DNA from 4 places in the Paenibacillus sp. FSL W8-0194 genome. Region 2 is predicted to be linked to each of the others. Evidence: riboswitches for the same ligand, from Rfam matches in the RefSeq annotation. Region 2 holds a riboswitch; each other region holds the start of a gene.

Region 1 (6,482 bases), 1.2 Mb from region 2:
TTCGTTTTTCCCGAGTACGGACTGGTTGATTTCCACGACGACGACTTGCCGATCCAGGCCAAAATGTTCCAACAGCCGCGATACCGTCGCGACCGACTCCGGCACCTGCACGGCTTCCCCGTTAACGATCAGATCCAGCATGAACGCCCCTCCCTTCCGGCTGCCTGACGGCCCCATGCCGCTCGGGCGCAAAACATTCCCAGCCTGCGAATGCGGGCTGCCCGCCGCTCATCTGTTCGGCGATCAGCGCCCCGGTAATGGGGCTCAGCAGTACGCCGTTGCGATAATGCCCTACGGCGACGAACAAACCGTCGCAGCCTGCAGCCGCTCCGAGATAAGGGAGGCCGTCGCGGGTTTGCGGCCGCAGCCCTGCCCACGCCTTCTCCCACCTGGCAGCCGTTATCCGCGGCACGAGAGCGGCAGCTTTGGCCAGCAGCCCCATCAAACCTTCGACGGACACCGTCAGCTCATCGTTGCGCTCGACCATGGAAGCTCCGACGAGGAGTCTCCCTCCCCGCTTCGGCACCAAATAACAGCCGTCGGTGAATATGGTATGGCTTACCAAAGGGACCTCCGTTACGACCGAAAAGCATTCGCCTTTCACCGGGTATACGCCGGTTTCGATTCCCGCTTGCGCCAGCAGCCGCTGGCCGTGGACGCCTGCAGCGATGACCGCCTGTCCGCAGCTTATCGTCCCTTCATCCGTGACGACGCCGGTAACCCGCCCCCGTTCCAGCCGCAGCGAACGAACGCTGCAATTCTCCTTGGCTTCGGCGCCGAGCATGACGGCTGCCCGGACATAGGCGGCCGTCAATTCGGGCGCCGACACCTGCCCGTCCCCGGGAATCCGCATCGCGCCTTCGATGCGGCCCGTCAGGTTAGGCTCCAACTCGTTAGCTTCGGCAGGCGTAAGCCACGCCGCCGTTTCCCCGGCTTGGCGTTGAGAGGCGATCATCCGCCGGCAATCGGCGGCCTGGTCCGGCGTCAACGCCACCTTCAAAAGCCCTTTCTGCACCAGTCCGATGTCGATGCCGGTAAGCTCCCTCAGCTCCTCCGCCAGCCGGGGAAACATCGCCCGGCTCTGCCGAGCGAGGTCGAACAGCACGTCCGCCCGGTGCGTCTCCGACTGGGCGCCGAGCATGCCGGCCGCCGCGCCCGACGCGCCGGAGCCGATTGTCTCCCGCTCCAGAATCAATACGCGCCTGCCCTTCTTTGCCAGATGGTACGCGATGGAACCGCCGATGACGCCGCCTCCGACCACGACGACGTCAGCAACGTCAGCTTGATGGACCATGGTTTTCCCTCCCGTTATGTAAACATTGATAATAAGCGGCAGCAGCGCTGACCGGGTCTGCCGCTTCCAAAATCCCGCTCATGACAGCCACGCCCGCCGCGCCGGCTTCAAGCGTCTCCGCCACGTTCGTCGGCTTCACCCCGCCGATGGCGATAACGGGAATGCGGACGCGGCTCGCGAGCAGCCTCAGTTCCCCGGGTCCGCGGGCCGGAGAACCGGGCTTGGATGCCGTCGCATAGACATGCCCGAAAATCACGTAATCGGCCCCTTTCTCCTCGGCCTCCACGGCCTCGTGCAGCGAATGGACCGACAGGCCGATCCGCAGCTGCGGAAACCACTTCTTCACATCGGATACATCCAGGCTGTGATGCCCGAGCTGCGCGCCCCGCACCCCGGCGGCAGCCGCGACGTCGGCCCGATCGTTCACCACGATGCGGTTTGCGGGAACCCCCGCAGCCAGCAGCATTCCGATTCCCTCCAGCAGCTCGCGCGCCGTTTTGGCCCGTTCCCTTACATGAAACGCATCCACGTATGGATGGATGAGGCCGGCAATTCTCGCCAGCTCATCCAGCGGCTGCCTTCCCGTCGAAACGACATGCAGTTCCCTCCCTGCCACAGGACCTCAACTCCCGCAAAAAAAATTAAAGGCCGCTTTCCCGAAAGAAAGTGGCCTTTTCCGCACGTCGACAGCCTTGCGCCCCAAAAAAACGCATAAGGCGCAAGCATAAAACGTTGTTCTTACCACTTCCCTCCGCTGGCATCGCTCCAGATCAGGTTCAAAGGGTCCGGAAATCGCACTTCCGTCTCAGCCGTCAGGCACCCCTAGTGATTTGCTATGAAATTGAAATTTACTATAACATGAATTCCGGCATGTGGCAATCTCTTCCATCCTGTTTTTTCAGCCGTCGCATCCGAAGCATCCGGCCAAAGCGCCCCCGGACCGAAAACCGGAAAAACGCGGCGGCAGTCAACGCGTAAGCAGAAATCGATGGGCTTGGCTGATGCCGCCCGCATCCTCGAACAACACCTTCATGGATAGAGCCGGAACAACCGCCTGTTCGTCCCAGATCCAATCAAGCGCCTCGTTCCCGGCACGCTCTTCGTTTACCGCGACCTTCCAGCCGGTTTTGGAAAAAGGAACGTCCAGCTTAATCTCATGGTTGTTCGCGTTATAGACGACGATGATGTTTTTCCAAGCGTCGCCGCCCGCAAAGTCCTTCAGCATAAAAGCGACCACCTGGTCCCCGCAGCGGAGCGTTTCCAAATGATTGTCAATCTGCTCCCGGGAGGTCAAGCGAAAGGCGGGGTGGCTTCTCCGAAGCTCAATCAGGCCCCGGTAATAGTCAAAAACCGGCCTAAACCTCCGCTTGTTTTCCCACCTTATGGCATTGACGGCATCGCCGCTGCGGTAGCTGTTATGATCCCCGTATTTCGTGCGGAGCAGCTCGTCACCGGCATGAATGAGCGGAATCCCTTGGGAGGTCAGCACGATGCCGTTGGCCAGGAGGGCGCGTTTTACCGTCTCGCTTTTCATGATGTTCTCGCCGTCTATGCTCCGGTACGGCTCGGATTTTTCCACGGCCTCATGCAGGCTCCCTTCATGAACGAGTTCCCCGTTTCGGATGTCCGGAAAATTGGCCTCGTCCCGCAGCCCCTGCGTCGCCAGCACTTTATCCCATAAATTCAAATTGTCGTGAACGGTCACGTAATTGACCGATTCGAGCGGAGCATCCGCGAAATCGCAAATCGATCCCCTGACCCCTTCAAGGACCGCCGCTTCCGTGCCCGTTCCGCCCGTGGCAAAACCTTTCCCTTCGCCGTCGCTGTCCCCTTTGATCGCGCCGCGGAAATGGTCGTTGAATACGGCAAAGCCGAGATTCCTCTGGCTGCCTTTCAACGTTTGCCGCGCAAGCGGAGATTCCCCGCCCGTCCAGGGCTCCCCGTAGACGATGATGGCCGGGTCCGCCTCGCGGCGCAGCTCTTCGACCATCAGCTTGACGGTATCGGTATCGATCAGTCCCATCAAGTCCAAGCGAAATCCGTCGATGTGATATTCGTCCGCCCAATAACGAACCGAATCGAGGATGAATTTCCGGACCATCGGGCGCTCGGTCGCCAGCTCGTTGCCGACGCCGGAACCGTTTGCCAGCCTGCCTTCGGCGTCCCTGCGGTAGAAGTACCCGGGCACGACCGCCTCGAACGGTCCGTCCTCGACGCTGTAGGTATGATTGTACACGACGTCCATCACGACGCGGATCCCTTTGCCGTGCAGCGCCATGACCATTTCCTTGAATTCGCGGATCCGGAGACCCGGCACGGTCGGATCGGTCGCGTAGGAGCCTTCCGGCACGTTAAAATGCTGCGGATCATACCCCCAATTGTACTTCGGCCCGGAAGCGCCGGGATCGTCCGCCTGCAGTTCGTTCACCGTTTGGAAATCGAATACCGGCAGCAGGTGGACATGCGTGACTCCAAGCTCCTCCAGATGGTCGATGCCGATCGCATTGCCGTCCTTATCGCGCAGTCCCGTTTCCGTAAACGCTTTAAATTTTCCTTTATGTTGAAAACCGGCGCCAGGGTCGGCCGAAAAATCGCGCACATGTAGTTCATACAAAACGGCGTCTTTGCACCCGGCCATGGGCGGCCTGCGGTCCGCTTCCCAGCCGGGTGGGTTCCAGGCTTCCATGTCCACGATCGCCGACCTGGCGCCGTTGGCGCTGACGGCTTTCGAATACGGATCGGCGGCATAGCGGACGGTTCCATCCGGGTGCTCGATTTTGTACATATAATAGCGGCCGGCAAGATCGCCGGAAAATCGCAAAAACCATACGCCGTCCTTCCACTTTTTCATCCCGACTTCGAGTCCGCCCGCATGATCGAAGACCTCGCCGTCCGCGTTATAACAACCCGCATCCTCATAAAGCGCGAGCGTCACTTTTGCGGCCCCGGGCGCCCACAGCTTAAAAACGCTTTCCGTTTTGCTATACGTGCAGCCCAAATCCCGTCCGCCGTAATACTCCGTGATTTCCCTCATGATTACACCACCGTAAGCTATGACATTCGATGCACGCAAGGATGCTGCATAATCCCCAAAACAGACTTTCAGTCCGAAATAGACAGCGACAAAGTTTGGTTCGGCTACATACTGTTTCCGGGAGCGGCCGGAACCGGATTTTGCATCATCCCTACGTCAAAAAGCCTAACCTATCCTATGTGCTTTTGTTGCCAAATGTACAGGTTTGTATGCATCGAAAGAGCCCAATTTGAAGCGTGCCGCCGTCAAAATAGGCGGATCGTGGTTGCGGGCTTGCGGAAGGCGGCAACGGCGCAGCTGCGCCGCCATTTAGGCGGGGCGTCGCGGCTGCAGGCCCTTTAAGGCGGACTTCGGCCCTCCCGCTTATTCAGGCGCTTCAGCGCGGATTCAGGCGCAAAAAAGGCGCCGGATCATGCCGGATCCGACGCCTTTCCCCTCCGTTTTTTCGGATTGAAAGCTACTCTTCGAGAAACTCTGCGTATTGCTCCGGACTGAGCAAAGCCGAGAGCTGCTCCTCCAGATCGCCTTCGACTTCGATTTCAGCCATCCACCCGCCGTCGTACGGCTCGTTGTTGACGAGCTCCGGCTCGTCGCCGAGCCGCGGATTGATTTTGGCGATTTGACCGCTGACGGGGCTGAAAAGGTCCGACACGGTTTTGACGGATTCGATCGTGCCGATGCTTTCTTCAGCCTGTACGCTTGCGCCTTCTTCGGGAAGCTCCACGAATACGATGTCGCCAAGCTGATGCTGGGCGAAATCGCTGATGCCGATGCGCACGACGTTTCCGCTTACCTTTTCGACCCATTCGTGATCCTTGCTGTACCAACGGTTTTCTTTCACATTGCTCATCGTTTTTCGACTCTCCTTCGATTCTTGTCGTCATCCTTCGAAATAGGGTTGCTAATGAGCCATTATGGGGTGTCTGACGGCGGCTGCTTGGTTTCTTTGGCTTCCTTGGCTTTGCGGCGGCGCTGCTCGACCAGCTCTCGGGTCAGCCTGCGGCCGGTAGGCGTGGCGGCAAGGCCGCCTTTGCCCGTTTCCCGGTGTTTGCTCGGCATGGCGCTGCCGACCTCCAGCATGACGCCGATGACCTCGTCGGCGGGAATGACGCTGCCGACGCCGGCAAGGGCCATATCGGCGGCTGCCAGCGCGGTGACGGCGCCGAGGCCGTTGCGGACGATGCACGGAATTTCCACGAGTCCCGCAACGGGATCGCAAATGAGGCCGAGGCAGTTTTTCAAGGCCAGGCCGACCGCGTGGACGGCCTGAAGCGGCGAGCCGCCCCTCAGTTCGACCATCGCCCCGGCCGCCATGCCGATCGCCGATCCGACCTCGGCTTGGCAGCCGCCTTCCGCGCCGGAAATCGACGCGTTGTTGGCAATGACGTACCCGATCGCCCCGGCCGTAAATAAGCCGCGCACCAGCTTGTCGTCCTCCCAGCCGAAGCGTTCCTGCGAGCTGACGAACACGCCGGGAATGATGCCGCAGGAGCCCGCCGTCGGCGTGGCGATGATTCTCCCCATCGAGGCGTTCACTTCGGAGACGGCGAGCGCGTAAGCCATCGCCATGGCGGAGGGCTCGCCGAGCGACGTATCGCCCTGCCGCATGTAATCCGCAACCTTCTTGGCGTCGCCCCCCGTCAGGCCGCTGCGGGATTTCGTGTTGCCGGTCAGCCCTTTGCGGACGGCTTCCTTCATCACCTGGTAGTATTCGGCCATCTGCCGGAATACGTCTTCGGCGGGAACGCCCGTTTCCTTGGCCTGATCCTCCAGCATCACCTCGGCGATTGTTTTGTTTTCTTTCAGGCATATGTCTGCCAGCTGTTCCAGCGTCTCGAATCTCATCGCATTTAGCTCCTTTGGGTCAAATCGATCATCGTCACTTCCAAAATATGCGGAAGGCGGGCCATCTCCTCCAGAACGGAGGGGGCGGGCGCCGAATCCAGCTCGAACACCGTCATGGCCGCTTCGCTGCGCCCCTTACGGTCCACGTCCATGTAACCGATGTTGACGCCTTCCCGGCTGAGCAGGCCTGTCAGGCCGGCAATCACGCCGCGGCTGTCGGTATGCGTCACCGCGATCGTCGGGTATTCGCCGGTCATCTGCACGTCGAATCCGTTCAAGGCATAAACGGCAATCGTTCCTCCCCCGATG
Region 2 (7,917 bases):
ACAGGATTTTATGCAACTCCCTGAATCTCGGAGGACTTACCGGAGACAAATAGAACGTGCCGAAAGAGCGCAGGTTGACCATGAACAGGACCAAAGCCAGCAGGCAGAACAGCGTGCCGAACAACCCCAACAGCCCGCTGATCAGAAGCACGAGAATGCGAAACAGACTGACGATGTTCACCAGGGACTGGTTCACCAAAGTAAACGTCGCAAGCACCGATATGGCGATGACGACGATCGTCCCCGGGCCCGCAATTCCTGCGCTGATAGCAGCTTGGCCGATGATCAGCCCGCCAACGACCGATAAGGTCTGCCCAAACGCGGAAGGAAGCCGCATGCCCGCTTCGCGGAAAATCTCGAACAACAGCAGCATCACCATCGCCTCCAGAGGAGCCGGGAGCGGCACGCCCTGCCTGGAATTCACCAAGGTCGCCAGCAGCGTAAAAGGGATTTGGTCCTGATGGTACGTCGTCAGCGCAATCCAAAACCCCGGCAGGAACAGGGAAAGCAGCACGCCGCAAATCCGCAAAAAACGCGTAAAAGCAACCACGACATTAACGAGGTGCGCGTCCTCCGAGGAGTTGAGCAGGAAGTTGAAGCTCGCCGGGGCGATGAGCACCGTCGGAGCGCCGCCCATGACGATCGCAAATTTCCCGTGAAGCAGCGCGTTGACGGCATAGTCCGGCCTTCCCGTATAAGTCATCAGCGGAAAAAGCGAGAAGCCAGTCAATATCTCTTCGAGTTGGCTGTTGCTCACAAGGCCTTTGACGTTCACGCGGGAAAGTTTCGTTCGGATCTCCTGCAGCACATGCTCCTGGATCGTCTCCTTATGGTACAGAAGATGAACTTTCGTCGACGTTTCGGAACCGATCGTAAACTCCTCGACGGCAAGGAGATGGGTCTTCAGCCGTCTTCGGATCAAAGCGATATTGGTGTACGAGTCCTCGATAAAACCGTCCCTCGGCCCCCTCGTCGAAACCTCCGTGTTCGGCTCCTCCGGCTGCCGTTTGGGCGCATTGGTCATAATCATCGAGTAGCAGCTGTTCGACGGCGCGAAGATTAGCAGAAGGTCTCCCGCGAGCACGGTCTCTTTCATTGCCGCCTCCCTTTGGTCCTCGGGGATCGGGTCCATGGGGAACGGAATTTTGCGCGGCCAATCCATCTCGTCCGACAGCAGGATCTGCTCCGGTATATTCATCAGTTCGGGCACGACCCATTGCTCCACTCTTGCCGTATCGGACAATCCCTGGCAGTAAATCAGCTGAACCGAATAACCCGGTACCGATAACGGAATCGTTTTTCTTCGGATATCCGAGCTTGATCCAAACAGCTCCGTAACGATACCTTCGACGGCCTGGGCTTCCTTTCGTTCACGGCTTTTCACGATATTCTCCCCCTTCGCCGGGCCAAGCCGATCAGCCCCGTGATGATCACCGAAAAAGCCGCTATTCCCCACACCGATACGGGAAGCACATAGACGGACAGGGCCTTCATAAAATACCGGTCGCTGAAAGGAACGGCCATGATGATTAATATGGCGATAAAAATGCCCCCCAGCACCCACGCTTTCGCTTTTTTGCCCTTCACCCGAAAAACGTCGAGAATGAGGAACAAAGCGAGCGAAATTCTCAAAAATGCGCCGCAGAACCATTGGTAGACGCTAAAAAAGTCCAGATGCTCGACGTATCGGCCAATGTTCAGGAGCCTCCATTGCTCGTAAGCAGGAAACCGGAGCTTGCCCGCTTCGTCCGCCCCGAATTCGACGATGGCGCCCATGACGGGCCCCAGAGTGAGTCCTAAAAAAAGCAAAACCGTGACGGCCAAGGAAACATAGGTTATGCGCGTTCGGATATGATGCTGCAAAAAGAAGATCATGATGACTTCGGCAAAGCCGGCCCCCGCATAAAGCGTCCCCTTCCACACGGGCCCCATGCCAAGTTCAAGCATCGGCTTCAGCAAGGAGTAGTCCTTGTGGGGCATATTAAACGACATGACAAAAAAGCCAAGCACAATCACCATCGGCAGCAATAAACTCGCGGTATTGGCAACGGATTGAATGCCCAAAAAAGCGTTTAAAGCCGAGATCAGAAGGAACAGAAACGAAAAGATCATAATGGGCGTTTCGGGAGAGAAGGTCGAATGAATCCAATATATGGTATCCCGGGTCGTTACCGCGCAAATGGCAAACAGGTACAAACCAATGAAAACGGCCAAAACGCGGCCCACGATCGGATGATAGGCTTTGGCCAACCAATCGAACAGATGGCGTTTATTGAGTTTCGCCATGCCCGCATAAAGAAATGCCGCCCATACGAGCGTGAGTCCGCATGCCAGCAGCACCGAAATCCAGGCGTCCCGTTTTGCCGCGTCAAGCAAAATAGGAATGATGATGACATGATTCAGCAGGCCGGTGCTCAGCATCAAAATCATGACCGTTTGAATGAACGAAATGCTTGTTTTGATTTTCCTCAGCCCCCTGTAAAAACCAGACTCCTTTCATCCTTATAGTGGCATTTCTACGGTCATTTATACGCTGGCTTGTCCAGCCGCGCGGCCGAAAGCGTTGAATTATTCCGAGCTTAGGACTATAATACCAATGTAATAACCCGTTAACTTCATAAGAATCCGGGGTGCTGGAATCGGCCGGCTGAGATTGTATCCCTCCAAGATACTGACCCTTAAACCTGATCTGGGTAATGCCAGCGTAGGAAAAGCCATCGTCATGGCGTTCGCCATGTCATCCTTGCGCCTTAAGCGTCCCGCATCCGGGGCGCTTTTTTTGTTGAATGATCGGACCTTCCGGCGAAAATAAAGACGGCCGCGGTCCCGTGATTCGCCTCCAGATATGGAAACGCGATTCTTTTGCAAAATGAAGGGGATTAAATGGACAAGGGAGAGAGAAACACAATGAAAACGAAAAAAATCGGACTGTTTTTGCTGGCATTCCTGCTTGTGCTGGTTCCGGCCGCTTGCGGAAGCAGAAACGCCCAAACGACGGGCCAGGGGACGCCATCCGGGGAAACCTCCTCGGCCGGCGGCGGCGAGCCCAAAAAGCTGAAGGATGTCAAAGTCGTGCTGGACTGGACGCCGAACACGAACCATACAGGACTCTACGTCGCCAAAGAAAAGGGGTACTACGAAGAAGAAGGCCTGAACGTCGACATCGTGCAGCCGGGAGCCGGCGGCGCGGAGGCGATGGTGGCATCGGGCAAGGTGCCGTTTGGCGTCAGCGTGCAGGAAAACGTCACCCAAGCGCGCACGCAAGGCGTTCCGCTCGTGTCGATCGCGGCGGTGATCCAGCATAACACTTCCGGTTTTGCCGCGCCCGTGGACCGGAACATCAAACGGCCGAAGGATTTTGAAGGCAAAACGTACGGCGGCTGGGGCTCCCCGGTGGAAAAAGCCGTGATCGATTCGATCATGGACATCGACAAGGCCGACGTCAGCAAGCTGAAAATCGTCAACATGGGCGAAGCGGATTATTTTACGGCGGTGAAACGCGACATCGATTTCGCCTGGATTTTCTACGGCTGGACCGGCATCGAAGCCGAGCTCCGCAAGGAGCCGCTCGATATGCTGTACGTCAAAGACTTCTCCGACAAGCTGGATTATTACACGCCGGTCCTCGTCACCAATGAAAAGCAGATCAAGGAAGATCCGGAGCTGGTCAAAGCGTTTATGCGCGCTACCTCCAAAGGTTATCAATTCGCGATTGAGCATCCCGAGGATGCAGCCAACATCTTGATCAAAGCCGTGCCCGAGCTCGACAAGGATCTCGTCATGGCCAGCCAGAAGTGGCTCAGCCCGAAATACCAGGACGATGCCAAGCGCTGGGGCGAGCAGAAGGAACAGGTATGGAAAGGATATTCGGATTGGATGTACGAGCATAAGCTGCTCGACAAGCCGCTGGACGTCGAAAACGCGTTTACGAACGACTTTTTGCCGCAGCAATAGGTAAGGATCGCTGTACCAAGCGAACCCGCTGCGTGATTACAGCAATCATCAAATTTTAAAAGGACGTGATTGATATGGCTCATACCCTGCTCAGCATACAGGTCATTCCAAAAACGCCGAACAACGAGGATTCCTACGATTACGTCGACCGCGCCATCGAAGTGATCCAAAAGTCTGGCGTCAAATACGAGGTGCACCCGCTTGAAACGACGATGGAAGGCGAACTCGAGGAATTGCTCGACGTCGTGCGCCGCATGCATGAAGCTCTTGTGGAGGCGGGCAGCCCAAGCATCATTTCCCAGATCAAAATCGCCCATCGTCCCGGCGGCATCAGCATGGAGCGGCTTACGGAGAAATACCGTCCATGAGACGTTGGTGGAATAGCGTATGGCCGCCCTTTGTGGCGGTCCTCTTCTTTTTGGTCGCATGGGAACTGAGCACCTCGCTGTTTCATATCGAAAAATGGATCCTCCCCTCCCCGGTGGATATCGCCAAGGAAACCGCAGTTGGGGCCGGGGATCTGTGGGGCCATGTCGGGGCAACGGTGAGGCTGACGCTCGAAGGATTTATCATCGGAACGGCGGTCGGGATGATCATCGCGCTGATCCTGCACCTGGTCCCGTTTCTTAAGTCGGCCTTGTACCCGCTGCTCATTTTGAGCCAAAACATTCCGACCATCGCGCTTGCCCCGCTCCTGATGATCTGGTTCGGCTTCGGGCTGCTGCCCAAGCTGATCGTCATTACCCTGGTCTGCTTTTTCCCCGTTGCCGTCGCCACGATGGGCGGACTGAAGCAGACCGACCGGGTCATGCTGAATTACATGCGGATGATCGGCGCGAACAAGCGGCAAATTTTCGCCAAGCTGGAGCTGCCGCACGCGCTGCCCGCGATCTTTTCGGGCGTCAAAATCGCGGCGACGTACAGCGTGATGGGAGCGGTCATTGCGGAGTGGATCGGTGCCGACAAGGGGATCGGATACTATATGATGCTGCAAAAATCGGGCTACCGCACCGATCGCATGTTTGTCGCCATCATGATCATCGTGGCGCTAAGCCTGCTCCTGTTCGGCATCATCGCCCTGCTTGAAAAATGGCTTGTACGGTGGAAACCGAAACAGGAAAACTGATACCGGAAAAGAAAGGAGCTGCTAAACCTATGTCAACGCTGGAACAAAAGCCGGCTGCCCTGGAAACCGGCGATAATCAAACCGTTCCCGCCCTCGAAGCGGCCGGCATCAGCAAAACCTTCCGGTCCAAGCGAAGCCGGCTGCAGGTGCTGGACGACGTGACGCTGACCGTGGGCAAAGGCGAATTCGTCTCCATCCTCGGACCCTCCGGCAGCGGCAAAAGCACGCTGTTCCATATCATCGGCGGCCTCGTCAAACCGGATGCGGGCAGCATACGCATGAACGGCGCGGACGTAACCGGCCAGCAGGGACATATCAGCTACATGCCGCAGCAGCCGGCCTTGTTCCCATGGCGGACGATCGAAGACAACGTTCTGCTGTCCCAGGAGGTCCAAGGGAAGGTTGATCGGGAAGCCCGCGAAAATGCCCGCCGATGGCTCGGTAAGGTCGGGCTTGGCGGATTCGAGAAAAACCATCCGCATACGCTGTCCGGCGGCATGCAGCAGCGGGCCGCTTTCCTGCGCGCCCTGCTCAGCCCGCAGGAGCTGATGTGCCTCGACGAGCCGTTCAGCGCGCTCGATGCCCTGACCCGCAGCGACATGCAGCGCTGGCTGCTCGATATTTGGGAGGAGAGCCGCCGCTCGGTGCTCTTTATTACGCATAATATCGAAGAGGCGCTGCTGCTATCCAGCCGTATTTATGTGTTTTCGAGCCGTCCCGCCTCGGTGCTTCACGAGATCGACGTGCCGTTCCAACGGCCGCGCCGCGAGGACATCATCGAGCATCCCGATTTCATCCGGCTCAGACGCGAGCTGTCCGGCTGGCTGCGCGAAGAGCAGCTGAAAATGCAAGGAGCCACTTAAGATTCGGCCGCATAAAAAACGGCCCGTGCTTGCCGTTCCGCGAAGGAACCCATGCACGGGCCGTTTTGTATAGATCCCCGATGATGTTCTTGATCTCCGATCATGTTCGAATCGTTTTACAAGCCGAATATTTTCATCCAAATCAGGGGAACGTTGTATACGAGGTGAAACGATGAAATCCCAACTACGATCGGCCGTGCTGCTCTTGTCCGTTTTCCTGTCTTCTTGCCCCGCCGTTGCCGCCGCGGAGGAGCTTCAGCCGAAAGAGCCGAAGCTGCAGCTGTACCAAGACATGATGCTGGAGCTGCTTCTTCCCGAAATCCAAAACGCCGTAAACGATTATTACCAAAACCTGCTGACGGCGAATCCGCTCGTTTATCCCTACGAAATCGAAATCCTTCAGGCCACACGGGTCAACGGCGGTCCGGGAGACCGGGGCTTTCACTTCTCCGTCACGCTTGAGGTCTCCCCTGTTCTAGGACCGCATATCGGCGTCGGAAAAGACCGGATGACGATTGAAATTTCTCCGCTGTTCCCCGACAAAGTCAAGCTGGCGGCTTTCCGCCATCTGCAAACCTACGAGCTGCCTCCGAATTATCAGCATATGCTGAAGGTCGGCGCGGAAAATCGCTGACACCGGAAAAACGCACCTTTTCGGGTGCCCTCGAAGCCTATTTGTTATAATCATGTTCATACAATGAATAATTCGCATGATGAACGACAAATAAGGAGGGATTTTACCCGTGAATTTTGCTCCTGAACCGAATTCGAATCCTCAGTTTGCAGCCCGCCCGGCCGACAGCGTTCAAGCCGAACCTTCTCGGAACGAAAAGGCGGCTCCGCTGATCGACGCCCACATCCATCTGGATGCTTACGACCCTGCCCAGCAGCGGGACATCCTATCCGGCTTGCCGGCTGCCGGCATCGCAGGCGTCATTACCGTTTCCATGCACCTGGAATCCGCACGCAGCAATCTGCGGCTCGCCCGGCAATACCCTTCCCTGGTCTATCCGGCCTTCGGATACCACCCGGAACAGCCCGTCCCGGCGCCAAGCGACGTGGACGAGCTGCTGGCCTGGATGCGGAGGCATGCCGATGACATGGTCGCCGTCGGCGAAGTCGGTCTACCGTATTATACGCGCAAGGAAGCCGAAGAAGCCGGCCGGCCGTTCGACGGCAAACCTTACGAGGAGCTGCTGGAACGGTTTATCGCCTTCGCCAAGGAACATGACAAGCCGGTCGTGCTTCATGCGGTATACGAGGATGCCGACGTCGCCTGCCGTCTGCTTGAACGGTACGGCGTGAAGCGGGCCCATTTCCATTGGTTCAAAGGCTCGCCCGCTACGGTGCGGCGTATGGCAGAAAACGGCTACTACGTTTCTTTCACGCCGGATATCGCATATGAGCCGGAAATCCGCGAACTCGCCCGCGTCTATCCTCCCGGTCAGGTCATGTCCGAAACCGACGGCCCGTGGCCGTTTGAAGGTCCGTTCGACGGGCAGATGACCCATCCGCGGATGACCGCCGCGGTAGCGGAAGAATGGAGCCGGATCCAAGGCTTTTCCCTGCAAGAAGCCCGGCAGCACTTATATTCGAACGCAAGGCGTTTTTACGGAATTTAACCGGGCCGCGCGCCAGGCGGCTTATTTCTTCATGAACCCTTTCCCGTCCAGAAACGGCTTCATGTGCAGGCGAGTCGGCTCGCCCAATCGGTCGGCCATCACTTGCGACCAAGTCGCATCCCTTTTGCCGCCGGTCCGCTCCTTCAGGTATGCGGCCATCGTCACGTCATATTCCCGGACCGGGGCCACGCTTTGTTCCTTGGAATAGCCGTTATAGTGCAGCACGGACGGCAGCGGCAGGCGCGGGCGCTGTCCCGGCTCCTGGTCGGGAACGCCGACGCACATGCCGAACACCGGGTATACCAACTCTGGCAGACCGAGCAGCTCGGACAGTTCGGCAATCCGGTTGCGG
Region 3 (7,917 bases), 970 kb from region 2:
TGACCGCGAACAGCCGGAGGAGAAAAAGGCCAGCAACCAGCTGACCGAGGCCATCCACGAAATCGCGAACTACGTCCAGCAGCATCCGGGCAAACCTCACCGGGTAGAGGATCTTGCCGCCCGAGCGGGATTGTCGCCGCGCTATTTTTCGATCAAATTCAAGGAGCTGATCGGGACGCCGGTCCAGTCCTACATCATCCGGACGCGAATCGAGCGCGCGCAGCATCTTTTGCTTCATGCGGGCATGAACGTAACGGAGGTGGCGGACGCCCTCGGCTATCGCGACATCTTTTTCTTCAGCAGGCAGTTTAAGCAATATACGGGAAAAAAACCTTCCGAAATCCGTTGATTCCTTATCGGAGCCTTCCTCCGACGATCGCGGGCGGACAGGCAACGGGTCCCGTAGAAGAGGCAAACATACGCATGGCGGGCGGGTCGGGTCGACTCCGCACCGCCATTTTTGCTGCAAATGAGCTTTTTTGGGGAAGGGCAAGCGATGGAGCCGGAGGCCTGCAAGAGGGGATGGCGAGGACCGGAGCAGGCGGCACGGCGGCGATGGCTATCGAAATTTCCGGGCCCGGTATGCTATGCTGGCTATATGGAATTTTGTAATCATGGAACAGAAAAAAACGGCAATAGAGCGAAAACAAGGGGGAGATACCCATGAACGAAGCGTTTCATGCGGATTCGGAGGACAGCAGAAGGCTGCTGCTCGTTCAGGCGGAGGCGGCTCTGACGGCTGCCCTGGAGCATTACGATATTCAGGAAAAACATCTGGATTTCATTCAGGTGTCGGAGCATGTCACCTATAAAATCGAAGATGAAGCGGGAAGATTGTATTTGCTCCGCGTGCATCCCGCAGCGGTATCCTCAAGGGAAACCGTTTCGGAAATGGAGTGGCTCGAATATTTGGCGCAGGTCGAAGGGCTTGTGGTCCCCACGGGCGTTCCGAACCGCGAAGGCTCGTACGTCACCGAGGTGGAGACGGGTCGGGGGCAAAGCTGGAAGGTGTCGGTGCTTCGCTGGATCGATGGCGACCATTGGGAGGGACAGTACAGCGAAGAGCAACTCCTTCTCATGGGCGGTCTGCTGGCGAAGATGCACCGGGCAGCCCTCCGTTTCAAGCCTGCCGAGGGCTTTGTCCGCCCGGTATGGGACGGGGAGCCGTTCGCGCGGGAGACGGCCAGGCTCAAGCAGCATTATGGGAGTTTTCTAACCCCGGACGAATACGCGATTTATGAGCAGGCGGCCGCCAAAGTGACGGCCCATATGTCCGGCATGCAGCGGGAACGCGAAAGCTTCGGCCTCATTCACGGCGATTTCCACGAAGGAAACATGGTGTTCAAAGGCGGGGAGCCTTATCCGATCGATTTCGGGCGCTGCGGTTTCGGCTTCTATTTGTATGATTTGGCGCAGTCGTTTATCGGCTTGTACCCTGTGCAGCGCCAATGGTTCATGGAAGGATACGAGCGGCTGCGGCCCGTTTCCGGCCAGCCGGGCTGTATTCCTGCGCTCGAAACGTTTTTTGTCAAAGCGCTGATCGAAAACCAGAGCTTCCATGCCCCGCATCCGTGGGAAGCGGCGGAGCTGAGGGAAAGCAAGCCGTATTCGCTGGCGCTCCTTCGGCATTATTTGGACGGGAAGCCGTTTCTGTTCGAAGCGATTCCCGTATAAGGTGGGATAACATGAAAACAATGCAAGGGGAGCCGGTAGCCCTGGTAACGGGCGGTTCAAGCGGCTTCGGTTTGCTGACGGCGGTTGAGCTTGGCCGGCGGGGATTCGCCGTCATCGCAGGCATCCGGAGGATGGAGGCGCAGGCAGAGCTGATGGACGCGGCGGCGCAAGCCGGGGTGCAGGGGAAAATCGTTGCCGTGCGGCTGGACGTTACCGACGCCGCAGGCGTGACGGACGCGGCGGCATACATACGCCGGCAGTACGGCCGGTTGGACGTGCTGGTCAACAATGCCGGAACGGCCTACGGAGGTTTCGTCGAGGAGGTGCCTGCCGCGATTTGGCAGGAACAGATGGATACGAACTTTCACGGCATGGTGCGGGTGACGCAGGCGGTGCTGCCGATCATGCGGGAGCGGGGGAAAGGCCGGATCATCCAGATGAGCAGCATCAGCGGCCGCCTTGGATTTCCGGGATATGCGCCGTACGCTTCCTCGAAATTCGCCATGGAGGGTTTCAGCGAATGCCTTGCGCTCGAAGCGAAACCCTTCGGCATCGATGTGGTTCTGGTAGAGCCCGGGGCCTACGGAACCCCGATTTGGGACAAGGGATTCGCGCAAATGAGCGCTCCCGAAGGTTCGCCTTACCGGGCCATGATGGACAAGGTGCTGGCGTTTTCGCGAAAAAGCGCACGACAAGGAGGCGACCCGAAGGAGGTAGCCGAACTCGTTGCGCGTATCGCATGCATGAAGCGGCCCGCGTTCCGGTACGCGCTGCCGGGGAGCACCCGGCTGACGCTCCGGGCCAAAGCGATCCTGCCGGGGCGTTTGCTGCAAAAGATGATCGCTTCCGTTCTGGGACGGGACGAAAGCGGATCTTAGCCCTTGTCCCGCGGGACCGGAGGGTGAAGCGTTCCGAGAAGCTGGCCCATCCGGACGTGGTCCCCGGGTTTCAGGCCGGCCCTTGGCGTAAACGTTCCGTCCTGCGTCAGCAGCACGACGGTCGAGCCGAATTCGAAATAGGCCAGGTCGTCGCCGTTGTTCCAGCGGGACACGGATTCGTCGTCGTAACGGATGCTGCTGACGTTCATGGCGCCGACCTTCACGACGGCCACCTCGCCGTATTCCCCGGCGATGTAGGTGATCAGCCGCTCGTTCCGGCACAGCACCGATTTCATCCGGGTCATGCCGAATTCGTTGACCGGATAAGCCCGGCCCTTGATATGCTCGCTTTCCGTACGCACCCCCGTAATGGGGGAATGGATGCGGTGGTAGTCGGTCGGGCTTAAATAAAGCACAAAAAAATAGCCGTGTTTGTACAGCTCCAAATGGGGGGAAAAGTTCAGCAGCTCCGCCACGGAATAATCCTGGCCTTTGACGTTTAATATCGTCCCCGCGCTAATGTCGCCCATGGCCGTTATTTTGGCGTCGACCGGGCTTGTCAGCACGTTCGGCCCTTCCTCGACCGGGCGCATGCCCGGCTTCAGCCGGCGCGAAAAAAACTCGTTCAGCGTCCGGTATTCGTGGATTTCCTTTTCGGCTTCGTCGGCCGGAATCTGATAGCTTTTTATAAAATAAGGGATGACGCCCCTGCTGAGCCTGCTGTGGGAAAAACGCCCCATCAATGCGGACAGCCACTTTCTTGAGGAGAGCTCCGTCATCAGCCTTAACAATCGTTTTGCCATGCTATTTCTCCCTTCGGATGGTGCTTCGAGTCGATTTATAGAGTTAACGTTCGCGGCCGCCTTATGGTTTCACCGAATTTCGGCCGGATCCGAAATGCGCAGCATACTATTTTTGGAACACTCTGAAATATATTGACATAGAATAGCGGTTAAATCAATAAGGTCTAACGCAAGACAGACGGCCGCATGCAGGGGGAGGGAAGTAGGGCAGGGGCTGCCGAGGAAAAATTTTTTCTGTTGCCAACCGGCACGGAATTGGTGTATTTTGGAACCAGGAACCGGACGCTTTCGCATGCTTCGTTTTTTTTGGCGAAGGGCGGTCCGTTACATATTGGGATGCGGGAGCTTGAGTGAATCAGGCTGAGATTGCAGCTGTATCCGCTGCTGACCGGGAATCTGATCTGGATAATGCCAGCGTAGAGAATTCGCGATAGAAGCCCATGGATTGGGCTTATTTAACCGTCTCTCTTTGCGTATCCAGGGCGGTTTTTTTCATGCCTATTTTTGCGCATTCCCGCTCACCGAAGAAGAGAGGAAGATGTAGGATGAATCACGTGCTTCAGGCGGAAAAAAGGAAAGGGCTGCGGCTGAGCGATTTGCTGGTCACGATTTTGCTGTCGCTTGTGCTTGGCGTCGTCTATCATTTTTGGAGCTCGGTGTACGATCTGTTCAAGCCGCTGTTTTTTCAGGCAGATGAGCTGGTGTACGGGGTCTGGTTTTTGGCGCCGACGCTCGCCATGCTGCTGATTCGCAAACCCGGCGTTGCCCTGTTGGCGGAGGTGGCGGCGGCCCATGTGGAAATTTTGTTCGGCAGCGAATGGGGCGTTCAGCTGGTGCTGTACAGCGTCGCGCAAGGCCTTGCGGCGGAACTGGTTTTTGCCTTGGTGCGCTACCGCAGCTTCAAGATGGGGACGGCGGCATTTGCGGGCGCGGCCGCTGCGCTCGGTTCGTTTGCGGTCGATGTTTATTTCGGTTACGTGACGGACTATACGCTCGGGATGATGCTGTTCAAATACGTACTCCGTATCATCAGCTCCGCGATTTTGGCGGGATATTTGGCGTTTGCGCTGGCGAAGGCGCTGGAGGCTACCGGCGTGACGCAGCTGCTGCGGCCCGTGACCCAAAAGGATTATGAAGCGCTTGACCATGATTGAGCCGCTTGATTTAGAACCGTTCGGGCCGGAGACCGTGGCGGGAGTCAGCAAGCTCAGGCTTAAATTTCCAGGAGAGCCGTCTTTTGTGTTCAAGGATTTGTCCCTGTCCGTTCGCCGCGGCGAGAAAGTGCTGCTGCTCGGGCCCAGCGGCTGCGGCAAATCGACGCTGCTGCAGGTGCTCGGCGGGCTGATTCCGCAAGTGATCGAGGTCCCGATCAAAGCGGAAGGCATCGTGGCGCCGGATTCCAGAGGGTACGTGTTCCAGGATCCGGATACGCAGTTTTGCATGCCATACGTCGACGAGGAGCTGGCGTTCGTATTGGAAAACCGCGGCATTCCGCGGGAACGGATGGTGCCCGAAATGCGCCGGGCCCTTGAAGCGGTCGGTTTGCGTCCGGATCTGCTGCATGTTCCGGTAGACAGCCTGTCCCAAGGCATGAAGCAGCGGCTGGCGCTGGCCTCCGTGCTGCTGCTGGAGCCCGAGGTCATTTTTCTGGACGAACCGTCCGCCCTCCTGGATCCCGAGGGAAGAAAACAGATGTGGGAGTCCGTCTGGAAAGCGGCGGAAGGGCGGACTTTAATCGTCGTGGAGCACCGGATCGAAGAGATTGCGGACCGGATGGACCGGATCGTCCTGCTGGCTCCGGACGGGAGCGTTCTCGGCGACGGCCCTCCCGCATGGGTTTTCGGCGCCTTCCGGCGGGAGCTGCAGCAGTACGGCATCTGGTATCCGGGCGTATGGGAGGATTTTTTCAAGGTGCTTGACCTGAGGCGGGGCGGAGCGGCGAAGCCGCTGGAGCCGGACGCATCCGCTCCGCTTCTGACGCTGCGGCGGTTTGCGGGATTCCGGGCCGGTCGGCCCGTGGTGCGGGCAGACGAGGCGCGGGTCGATCCCGGTGATTTTATCGCGGTCGTCGGTCCGAACGGGGCGGGCAAAAGCTCGCTTTTGCTCAGCCTGATGTCGCTCCTGCGCTTTCGCGGGGAATACCGGTTATGCGGGGAGGCCATGTCGGAAACGGAGGGCGCCTCCCGGAGAGCGCGCTGGGCCGTTCGTCCGCCCTCGGACCGGATCGGTTACGTGTTCCAAAACCCGGAATTCCAGTTCGTCGCGGAATCGGTGCTGGAGGAAGTCGGCTTTTCCGCGAAAGCGAAAAAAGAGGGGGAGGCCGAGGCCGAAGCGAAAGCGCGCGGGTTGCTGCGATTCTTTCATTTGGAAGGGCTGGAACGCCGCCATCCGTACCAGCTTTCCACCGGCCAAAAACGGAGGCTCAGCATGGCGGCCGCCGTCGCGGGCGAGCAGCCCGTCCTTTTGCTGGATGAACCGACCTTCGGCCAGGATGCCCGGAATACGTTTGCGATCCTCGATTACTGCCTGGAGATGCAGGAAAAGGGCGCAGCCATCGTGATGGTCACCCATGAAGAGAACATCGCCCGGCGTGTTGCCACGAAGGTGTGGGAGGTGCTGGACGGCGCGGTTGCCGAACGTCCGGCGATCGAGGCCGACCGGGCAGAAAGGCGGGCGGGCACATGATCGAATTGCTGAAACCGGCGCGGCAAACGGTGCTGCTGCGCACCAACCCGGCCATCAAGCTCGTCCTGTTTGTCGCGTTGTGCCTGGTCACGGTGCTGACGCGGAACATCGACTTCGCGGCGTACCAGGCGCTGGCATATACCGTTCTATTATTCGCGTTCGGCGGGTTTCCGGTCCGGAAGACGCTGCTGTTGGTTCTGCCGTTTGGTTTTCTTTTCGTCTCCTCCTCCATGACGATGATCCTGTTCGGGAAAGGGGACACGTTGTGGTGGCAGTGGGGGCTCTTTCGCATTTCGGAGGAAAGCTTTTACCGCGGGCTGCATCTGGGATTCCGCTCGATAGCGTTTGCGGCCGAAGGGTTGCTTTTTGTCAGCACGACGCCGTCCGTAAAGCTGTTTTACGCCTTGATGCAAAATTTCAGGCTGGCCCCGCGGTTTGCTTACAGCTTTATGGCTTCGATCCGCCTGCTGCCGATGGTGTGGGAGGAATTTATGATCCGCAGGCAGGCGCTTCAGGTACGGGGGATCGCGGTTCGCGGAAAAGGGTTGCGGGGGATGGCGGAGCATGTCCGGCTGTACGCCGTGCCGCTCCTGTCCCAAAGCATCCGCCGGGCCCACCGGGTAGCCGTTGCGATGGAGGCGAAGCAGTTTGACGGCGGGGGAAAAAGAACCTATTACTACCCGTCGAACGTCTCATGGACCGACGCGGCCGCCGTCCTGCTGCTTGCCCTCGCTCCATGCGCGGCTTATGCCGCCGCGGCCGTCTTCCCGTGGTTCGGCATCGCCGATGTCCGCTATCATTCCTAAACATGAGGGAACGAGGGAGCGGGCATCAGTCCCCAAGAAGATAACGCGCATAGGCCATGGGTTTGCGGTACGTTTCCTTCCACAGCCCGTTCAGGCCGGCCTTCCGGAAGCCGTAACGCTGATCGCGTCCGTTGCATTCGATAAAATAAGGTTTCCCCGTTTTCGACAAGCCGATGTCGAGCCCGAAGTCGGCCGCCCAGGGAAGATGCAGCTCCAATCTTGCGGCGATCCGCAGGGCAAGCTGTTTTACGTCCGTCAAGACGACATCGGGCGCCAAACCGGGAAGGCTTTCGGCAAGGACGGTTTCGGCGGGAAAAGCCCGGCCCCCTTGCGCCACGTTTGAAACGAAGGTACGGGAGGAGGCTGCCTTTGCATATAGACCGGTGATCTCCCATTGCCCGCTGATGCCCCGCTGCACGGAAACGCGCAGGTCGTACGGCCGGTCCTTGTACTCCGCCAGGGCGATGCGCTCCTGTACGAGGTAAGGCATGCGCGCGAGCCGTCTCCGCAGCATGGCCGGCAGCTGGTTTTGATGCAGCGTTACCGTTTTCCAGCCGGAGGATCGGCCGCTGGGGGAATAGGTAAGCTTCCAGGCCGCCCCGGCCCGGCGGAGCCGCCATATGCCGCGGCCGACGCTGCCGACGCAGGGCTTCATGACCAAATCGTCGTAATGCCGCATCATGTCCGTGATGGATGAGGATGTGGCATTTTGCGTTTCCGGGAGGTGGGGCGCAAGCAGCGGGTCTTTTTTGAGCAGATGATGTATTTCATCTTTTCCATAGCGGTTAAAAGCATTAAAGATAACGTAACCCTGGCGGAGCAGGAATTCGACTTTTTGCCGCGACCCTGCGTCCAGATAGATCGCCCGGTTATGAATGACGCGCGGGATCGGCATGCGCACGAGCGTCCAAGCATGGTCCCTGAGCACGTAAGCGCTGCACTGCCCGTTGTCCGGGTCAAGATCCTGAAGCCGCATATAGCAGGGGATCAGACCGTAAACCCGCGCGGCCTCATCATAGTTCGATAGGGATTCCTGCCCGGTTGTTCCATGCGGAATTCCCCGGTGCACAG
Region 4 (7,917 bases), 1.2 Mb from region 2:
CGTATTGTACAAAAAATGCGGTTTGATATGCGCCTGCAGGCTTCGCAGCTCGGCTTCGCGCTTCTGCCGCTCGCGCAGCTCGTTCAGTTTGATGAGCTTGCGTATTTCCAGCAGCATGCGGTTAAAGCTGCGTCCCAGCATCCCGACCTCGTCCTGCCGGTGCCGAAGGTAGCGGACGGTCAGATCCCCGGATTCGGCCTTTTGCATGAAAGACATCAGCTGGCGGATCGGCCGGGAAATGGACTGGGAAAGCGTATAGGAAGCCGTAAGGCCGAACAGGCAAACGACGAACAAAAAGCAGATGAGATAAAAACGGATTTCCCGGACCTCATATATCGCTTCATTCGTTTCGAAGACGCCGATGGTCCGCCAACCCGTAAACGAGGACGTGCCGTAGATGAATTGCAGGCGGCGTCCCCCCGCCTCTTTTACGAACGCGCCGCTATCCTGTTGTGGAAACCAGGCCGAAGGCACCTCCGGTACGAGAGGGTCGTCCGGCGCATAGATCGGGGAGCCGTTTTTTTCCGTCACCATAAGATACCCGTTTTTCCCAAGCGTCACGTCGCGGACCGCCTTCGCGACCGCCCGCAGCTTCAGGTCGATCAGCACCGCCCCGGTAACCTTGCGGGTATCGGGATCCACAAACGAACGGACGACCGAAACCAGCTCGTCATTCGCATAATGGACATGGGTCGTTACGTTGCGCTGCTGCGGATGGCCAAGCACCGTAAACAAACCTTCATGTTTGGCCGCTTCCATGTACCAGTCATCGCGCGTCAGGTTCTCCGGAGACCGGGCATACATTTCGTTGCTGACGTAATCCCCGCTGCCGTTTACGACCAGGATCGCCGCAATCTCGGGGTAAAGCGTCGTAAACCCTTGCAAATACTGCTTAACCGCGTACAACTCGCCGTTTTTATCGTCAAGCACCGGCTTTTGCCCGCCTGCCGCCGTGCCGCCGCGAGCCGAAGGCATCCGGCCGTCCAGAAACAGTTTGATCTTCGGATCGAACCCGATCAGGTACGTGATGTTTTGCAGGTTCTCCATATCGTTATCAAGCGTTTGGTTCACCTTGCCGATCAATTGGATCGTGTTCGCCGTCACCTGCTGGTCCACGATCCGGTTCACCGTGAAGTTGACCAGCACGCCGAGCGCGATCGACGGCAGGATGCCGACCATCAGAAACAGGACGCTAAGCTTGTACCGGAGCGGCAAGTCGCTGAAGCGGCCCCACTGCATCAACTTGTCCCTCCATGTTCCCTTCCGTTTATTTCGCATAATAATCCTTCACATTCTCCCGGGTTACGATCGTTACCCCCGTGTCCACCCGCGGCGGCAGGGGAGAAACGTCATTCCCGAGCGTCGGGGCGGGGACCGTCAGACCGTGGTGCAGATGAAACAGATACTGCAGCGACCAATACCCCATATTCCAAGTGCCTTGGGCGATCGTGGCCGAAATCGTTCCGTCGGAAATCCGGTCCAAGGTGGCCTTATTCGTATCGAATCCGATGATTTTGACCTTGCCGGTTTTGTTCGCGGCGATGACCGCATCCGCCGCCCCGGCTCCGCCGCTCGCTTCCGTGGCGAAGATGCCTTTTAACGCCGGATGTTTTTTCAGCATTTCCGACGCGCCGTTTTTGGCAATCATCGTATCGCCCTTCCCCTCCTTGACGTCCACGACCGACATGGCCGGATATTTGGCGGCGATCGTGTCGCGGAACCCTGACATCCGGTCGTCATGGTTCTGCTGTCCGGGCTGCGTAATGATGCCGACCTCGCCTTCCCGCCCCAAGATGAGGGCCATTTGGTCGGCGGCCGCGGCCCCCGCGTCGTAATTGTTCGTGGCGAGGAATGAATAAGCTTTGCTGTCCGGAGCGTCGGCGTCGAACAAAACGACGGGAATGCCGGCGTCCACCGCCTTGTTGATCGTCGAGGTCAACGCCCTGGAGTCGATGGCGGACAACGCAATGCCTGCCGGTTTTTTGGCGATGACCTGCTCCAGCACCGTGATCTGCTCCTTTACGTCATATTGCGTGGAGCCGCGATAATCGACGGAGACGCCAAGGGCATCGCCTCCGTCTTCGAATCCTTTAAGAATGTTTTTCCAATATTCCATCCCGGATTGAAAGGTGACCATGACATAATTTTCGCCGATGCTGCCGTGCAGGCCCCCGTCCTGCCAGGCGTTGCTGCGGCGCTGGTCTTCAAGCCGGTACATCACGACATATCCGACGAAAGCGGCGATAAGCAAAATGTAGATCATCATCAACTTCTTCATGTTTATATCCCCCGTATCGGCGTTCATTCCGTATGTGGAATCGGTTACATTATAACATGATGTAATATACTTCATCCGTGAGGGAAAGTTCAACAATTCTTGGAAAGTTGCCTGGGTCGGGGGGATAGGGAAGCGATATCGCCTTGTTCGGCGAAAAACGCAAAAACCCTGCCGCAACGTGGATTGCAAGCAGGGTTTCCTATTCAGGCGCAGGACCGCTGTGTTAATCGATCATCGTAAAATCGTCGAAATGAAAGCCGGGCGATACGACGCAGGAGACGAGAACCGGTTCGTTCCCGAGCGGGCGCGCTTCCTGCCATACGTTGGCCGGCACCAAAGCTTGGGGAACTTGTCCTTTCTCCAGGTCCATGCCAAGCACGATTTCCTTCCGCTCTCCCGGGTTCTCTCCGTCTCCGCCAAGCACGAGCTGCAGCGGGCTTCCGGCATGCCACAGCCACAATTCGTCGGAGTAGACGCGATGCCATTTCGAAAATTCGTTCGGGTGCAGCAGGAAATAAATGGACGTGGCCGCCGGCCGCGAACCCGAATATTTGGCGTCAAGCACCGCTTGAGGAATCTCGAACGAAGATTTCCAAAGCTCCTTGTACCAACCGCCCTCGGGATGGGGCTGCAGGTCCAAGGTTTTTACCAAAGGGGACAACATTGCTTCCGTCATGTTCTGCCTTCTTTCCGTGCCAGGATTGCACATACTGTAGAATGAAATGAACCCTGTTTATGAGGGAATCTGCCCTTTACTTTAACAAATAAAGGAGCGGATTGTAAATGACGGATTCCCTTCTGCCGAAGCATTGGCGCATCCTTCCCTATTTTGCCCCGGACGGGCCGGACTGAACCGGGCGGTAAGTCTGAGTGCGTTCATCTTCGAATGACCCCTTGCCAATTCAGCCTGTAAGCAAAGACGTATGCATGGTTTTCCTTTTCGGTGCAACATGCCCTGTCATGCGGTACATTCTCGAGCTGATGCGCAGCGTTACCTTGTTGTTGGATTCATATCCGCGATCATCAAGGATTCCGGATCCATCCTTCGGGACGTCAAACCGGGATATGTTAAGCTTGGGGATTTCGTCCGGCCATGGATACGGTCAACGCGCGGGACAGCTCCATCGCCGCCAGGTACGGATCGGGCGTTTGCGTAATCGCTGAAATGACCGCGATGCCGTCCGCCCCCGCTTGAATCACCTCAGGGGCGCGGGCTGCGGTAATGCCTCCGATGCCGACGACCGGCATGGCCGCATGCATCCGCCGGATATTCCGCAGCATTGCCGTGCCTTGAACCGGGCGGGCATCCTCTTTGGAAACGGTCGGAAAAACCGGGCCGACCCCGAAATAATCGGCACTCAGCTCCGCGCCAAGCTTGGCTTCTTCAAGCGTATGCACGGACAAGCCCAAAATTTTGTTCCCGATGCGTTCCCTCACCCGGTCCGCCGGCTCGTCCTCTTGTCCGATGTGCACGCCGTCGGCGTCCAAAGCAAGCGCCAGGTCGACGTCGTCATTGACGATAAGCGGCACGCCGTATCGCCGGCAAACCGCAAGGATGCGTCCGCCCAGCTCGGCCTTGGCGTTCCCCGCGAGCGCATTCCGCCCTTTCTCGCGAAGCTGTACCATCGTGACCCCGCCCCGGATGGCTTCCTCCACGACCTCCGCCGCATCTTGCCTGCAGTTGACGCTGCCGACGACAAGATAAAGCTTCAGCCTTTCCTTCAAATCGGCCGGTTCAAAGCGTTTCACCGGACCAGCTCCTTCCTGCGCCGGTACGCCCAATGATTGGTCGGGCCGCTGCCTCCTCCGATACCAAGCGCCTCCTCGATGGCGGCCTGGATGTAATCCCTTGCGGTATGTACGGCTTCGCCAGGGGACGCCCCTTTCGCAAGTTCGGCCGTAATGGCCGCGGAAAACGTGCAGCCCGTTCCGTGCGTATGTTTCGTCGCTATTCTGGGCCGCGCGATCTCCGTAAACGACTCCCCGTCGTACAGCAGGTCGACGGCCTCGTCCGACGCCGGATCGTGGCCCCCTTTAATGACGACCATTTTGACGCCGAACTCCGCGATTGTTATTGCTGCTTCGCGGCGCTCCTCCATCGAGGCAATCGGCCGCCCGGCAAGCACTTCCGCCTCCGGTATATTCGGGGTGACGATGAGCGCAAGCGGCAGCAGCCTGCGCGTCAACGCCTCGACGGCATCGTCCCGCAGCAGTTCCGCCCCGCCTTTGGCGATCATGACCGGATCGACGACCACCCGGTTCCATCCGAATGTTTCGATCTGATCCGCAACCGCTTCGATAATGTCGGCGCTGAACAGCATGCCCGTTTTGACTGCGTCCGGGCCAAGATCCGTCCCCACGGCATGGATTTGCCCGGCAACGGCTGCGGCCGGCAGCGGATAGACGCCGTCCACGCCCAGCGTGTTTTGGATCGTAACCGCCGTAATCGCCGACATTCCGAATGCGCCGAGCTCCTGGAACGTTTTCAGGTCGGCCTGGATTCCGGCTCCGCCGCCGCTGTCCGAACCGGCTATCGTCAAGGCTTTCGGAACGCTCATTGCACGAACCCCCTTCCGGCCGAAACCGGGTGCTCGCTAAGCGCCTCTTCCGGAAGCGGATATTGATCCATTTCGGACAAGGCGTCAAGGAACGCGGCTTGAAAGCTTCCCGGCCCGCGGCCGCCTGCCGCCGCGTACGCCCGCGATGCCGCCGCCCCGTAAAAGGCAAGCGCAGCCGCCCCGGCCGTCAACAAATCCGTTTCAACGGCGGCAAACGCGCCGATGACCGACGTCAACAGGCAACCCGTCCCGGTTACGCGGGTGAGCATCGGATGTCCGCCCCGGACCACGTATCCCTTCAATCCGTCCGTAATGACGTCCTCCCGGCCGGTGATCGCCACGACGCTGCCGAGACGGCAGGCGGCCCGCACCGCGAGGTCGACCGGAGGCTCCGATTCGGACTCTTCCGCATCCACGCCTTTGATGGCCGCCGTTTCGCCGATCAGGTTCGCGATTTCGGCCGCATTGCCGCGAACCAAGGCGACGCGGACTTCCCGCAGGATCTCCAGGGCGGCTTTCGTCCGGAACGGAGTGGCGCCTGCGCCTACCGGATCGAGAATCACCGGCACTCCGTGCAAATTCGCCGACCGGCCGGCAATGATTGCGGCTTCGACCAGCCCGGCGCTGAGCGTGCCCAGGTTCAACACCAGCGCGCCCGCTATTTTCGCCATATCCGCAACTTCCTCCCGGGCATAGGCCATGACGGGGGACGCTCCGATCGCCAGCAATCCGTTCGCCGTAAAATTCGTCACCACCATATTCGTGATGTTGTGCACGAGAGGCCTGCGCCGCTTGACGATGCCGGGCAAATGCTGCATATCCTCGATCATCGTCCCACCCCTTCCGCCGGGATCATGGGAACCGGCCATTCTTCCAGCGTATATGCCATGTCCCAGAACATGTACTCCAGACGGCAGCTTGCCGCGAAATGCTCCTTGAGACGTTTTTTCCGGTCGGAAGACAAACCTTGCGCCCGCTCGTCCAGCAGCAGACGCATCTTATCCGTAATCCCGCCTTCGAAGCGGCCGTAAAAGTGCATCCAATCGTAAAACGGATGGGAACGGTCCGGCTTCACTTCCGCCAGCAATTTGGCGCCGATCTCCGTATACGTCCAAGGGCACGGCAGCATCGCCGCCAAAATATCCTCAAGCGTTCCTCCATGGGCCACGCTCAGCATGTGGCGGACATAGTGGTTCGCCGACGGGGCAAGCGGGTAACCCTGCAATTGTTCGTACGAAACGCCCGTCACGCTGCAAAAATTGTTGTGCGGATGCGTTTCGCTGTGCAGGATGAACGAAATTTGCTCGTTAAAAAGGGCCATCGTGTCGCGGCTGTCGCATTTCGAGATCGCGATTCCGTATAACTGGATATAGGCGTTCAAATACTCGAAATCCTGCTTCACGTAATGGATCAGCTGCTCCTTCCGCAAAGTTCCCTCCGCAATGCCGCGCACGAACGGATGGTCAAAAATGGCGCGAAAAATCGGATCCGCTTCGTTTCGAAGCTCATCGGTAAAACGGGTCATGCCAACACCTCCGAATGAATTTGGATGAAATCCAAACAAGAAGAAGCCGGAAGCGGCCGATCAAACTCAAAAAAGCCGCCCCGAAATGGAGCGGCTCCGAAACGCTATCAGCATGAAAAGGCATGGGATAGGCGAAGTCCGTTCCACTTCCCTACGCCGGTATGATCCGGATCAGGTTCAAAGGGTCCAAGCATCCTTGTCTCAGCCGCTTGCTCGCGGCTCCCCCAGTGGATTTCGTATGAAGTTCGTTTTTCACCCTTTACTTTATCCTTCAAGCCGCCGCTTGTCAAACCGGAAACATCGGCGCCGAATGTTCCCTCCGCCCCTTCGGACTCAGCCTAAATAGCGGTGGTACAAGCTTTTGGCTTCCGCGATGTCCTTCGTTCCGTGCACGAGCACCCGCCCGTCCCAAAAAACCGTCAACCGGCATCCTCCCGCCGCAAAAGACACGAGATACGGGTTCTCCTTGACCTCGCCGCCCTGCCGGGACAATCTGCGCGCCAGCTCCTTCAAATCGCGCCGGACCGGTGCGGGCGGACGAATTTGCACTGTATCCCGGCCGCACAACACGGCTGTCCGGGACTGATTGGCCGGCTGCAGGTACGGGTGGGTGCGGTGTTTTCCGCATGACGGGCAATCCGGCTTCTTCATGCCCCCCACCCGGATCGCGGCATGGGCGCCCGTCCATAAATCGAACGAAACGAGCTTGCCGTGCAAAGCATCCCGATCGCCTACCAACAGCTTAAGCGCTTCGGAGGCTTGGTAAGCCGCGACCATTTGCGCCGCCGGAGCGATGACGCCGGCCGTATCGCAAGTTGCGCCGCCGGTCGGCACCTTCCCAAGCAAACAGTAGAGACATGGCGTTCGGCCGGGCACGATCGTGAAGGTTATGCCGTAACTGCCGACGCAAGCGCCGTAAATCCATGGAATGCCCAGCTTCTGGGACAAATCGTTGATCACGAGCCGCGTCTCGAAGTTGTCCGTCCCGTCGAGGATGACGTCCACGCCCTGCGCCAGCCCTTCGATTTCCGCAGCGGCGGCGTCGGCGACGACGGCCCGGATATCGATGTCCGAATTGATGCGTTCCAGGCGGGCTTTGGCCGCCGCCGCTTTCGGCAGGCGCAGCAGGGCGTCTTCTTCGCAGTACAGCTGCTGCCGCTGCAGATTGTTCGTCTCCACGTAGTCGCGGTCCACGATGGTGACGGTGCCTACGCCTGCGCGCACAAGCGTTTCCGCGCTTACCGACCCCAGCGCTCCCGCGCCGACGATCAGGACATGCCCCTCTCCAAGCTTCCGCTGGCCGTCCGGACCGATTTTGGGGAACAACGCTTGCCTCGAATACCGATCGTTATGCATCCCGTCCCCGCTCATGTGACGCTGATTCCCTCGAGCGGGCTGCTGGCGGTCCCGCAGCGCTTTTTCGGAATGCGGCCGGCTTCGTAGCCGAGCCGCCCCGCTTCGATGGCGAGCTTCATGGCGAGGGCCATTTTTACCGGGTCCTTGGCGCCCGAAACCGCCGAATTAAGCAGCACGCCGTCGGCGCCAAGCTCCATGGC

What was found. Region 2 has a riboswitch for thiamine pyrophosphate ahead of MKY58_RS01375 (ABC transporter substrate-binding protein). Riboswitches for the same ligand answer to the same signal wherever they lie in the genome.
Region 1: linked by a shared signal. The riboswitch ahead of tenI (thiazole tautomerase TenI) and the one ahead of MKY58_RS01375 (ABC transporter substrate-binding protein) in region 2 are both predicted to bind thiamine pyrophosphate.
Region 3: linked by a shared signal. The riboswitch ahead of MKY58_RS05610 (ECF transporter S component) and the one ahead of MKY58_RS01375 (ABC transporter substrate-binding protein) in region 2 are both predicted to bind thiamine pyrophosphate.
Region 4: linked by a shared signal. The riboswitch ahead of tenA (thiaminase II) and the one ahead of MKY58_RS01375 (ABC transporter substrate-binding protein) in region 2 are both predicted to bind thiamine pyrophosphate.

The regions. Positions count from the first base shown of each region.
Region 1 covers NZ_CP150205.1:1,565,648-1,572,129, reverse strand. The annotation lists gene thiS (sulfur carrier protein ThiS) at 1-138, opposite strand, end outside; gene thiO (glycine oxidase ThiO) at 122-1,294, opposite strand; gene tenI (thiazole tautomerase TenI) at 1,278-1,910, opposite strand; TPP riboswitch at 2,024-2,128, opposite strand; gene pulA (type I pullulanase) at 2,262-4,328, opposite strand; gene gcvH (glycine cleavage system protein GcvH) at 4,786-5,178, opposite strand; gene sdaAA (L-serine ammonia-lyase, iron-sulfur-dependent, subunit alpha) at 5,241-6,173, opposite strand; gene sdaAB (L-serine ammonia-lyase, iron-sulfur-dependent subunit beta) at 6,179-6,482, opposite strand, start outside.
Region 2 covers NZ_CP150205.1:338,360-346,276, reverse strand. The annotation lists gene MKY58_RS01385 (spore germination protein) at 1-1,384, opposite strand, end outside; gene MKY58_RS01380 (endospore germination permease) at 1,381-2,442, opposite strand; TPP riboswitch at 2,617-2,728, shown strand; gene MKY58_RS01375 (ABC transporter substrate-binding protein) at 2,908-3,954, shown strand; gene MKY58_RS01370 (MTH1187 family thiamine-binding protein) at 4,029-4,322, shown strand; gene MKY58_RS01365 (ABC transporter permease) at 4,319-5,080, shown strand; gene MKY58_RS01360 (ABC transporter ATP-binding protein) at 5,110-5,943, shown strand; gene MKY58_RS01355 (DUF3888 domain-containing protein) at 6,116-6,577, shown strand; gene MKY58_RS01350 (TatD family hydrolase) at 6,786-7,565, shown strand; gene nfsA (oxygen-insensitive NADPH nitroreductase) at 7,587-7,917, opposite strand, start outside.
Region 3 covers NZ_CP150205.1:1,309,422-1,317,338, forward strand. The annotation lists gene MKY58_RS05590 (helix-turn-helix domain-containing protein) at 1-349, shown strand, start outside; gene MKY58_RS05595 (phosphotransferase) at 664-1,674, shown strand; gene MKY58_RS05600 (SDR family oxidoreductase) at 1,686-2,552, shown strand; gene asd (archaetidylserine decarboxylase) at 2,549-3,355, opposite strand; TPP riboswitch at 3,684-3,795, shown strand; gene MKY58_RS05610 (ECF transporter S component) at 3,901-4,509, shown strand; gene MKY58_RS05615 (ABC transporter ATP-binding protein) at 4,502-6,040, shown strand; gene MKY58_RS05620 (energy-coupling factor transporter transmembrane component T) at 6,037-6,846, shown strand; gene MKY58_RS05625 (YheC/YheD family protein) at 6,872-7,917, opposite strand, start outside.
Region 4 covers NZ_CP150205.1:1,572,780-1,580,696, reverse strand. The annotation lists gene MKY58_RS06860 (sensor histidine kinase) at 1-1,239, opposite strand, end outside; gene MKY58_RS06855 (substrate-binding domain-containing protein) at 1,268-2,278, opposite strand; gene MKY58_RS06850 (cupin domain-containing protein) at 2,502-2,954, opposite strand; gene thiE (thiamine phosphate synthase) at 3,347-4,027, opposite strand; gene thiD (bifunctional hydroxymethylpyrimidine kinase/phosphomethylpyrimidine kinase) at 4,024-4,836, opposite strand; gene thiM (hydroxyethylthiazole kinase) at 4,833-5,666, opposite strand; gene tenA (thiaminase II) at 5,663-6,361, opposite strand; TPP riboswitch at 6,493-6,597, opposite strand; gene MKY58_RS06825 (ThiF family adenylyltransferase) at 6,695-7,717, opposite strand; gene MKY58_RS06820 (thiazole synthase) at 7,729-7,917, opposite strand, start outside.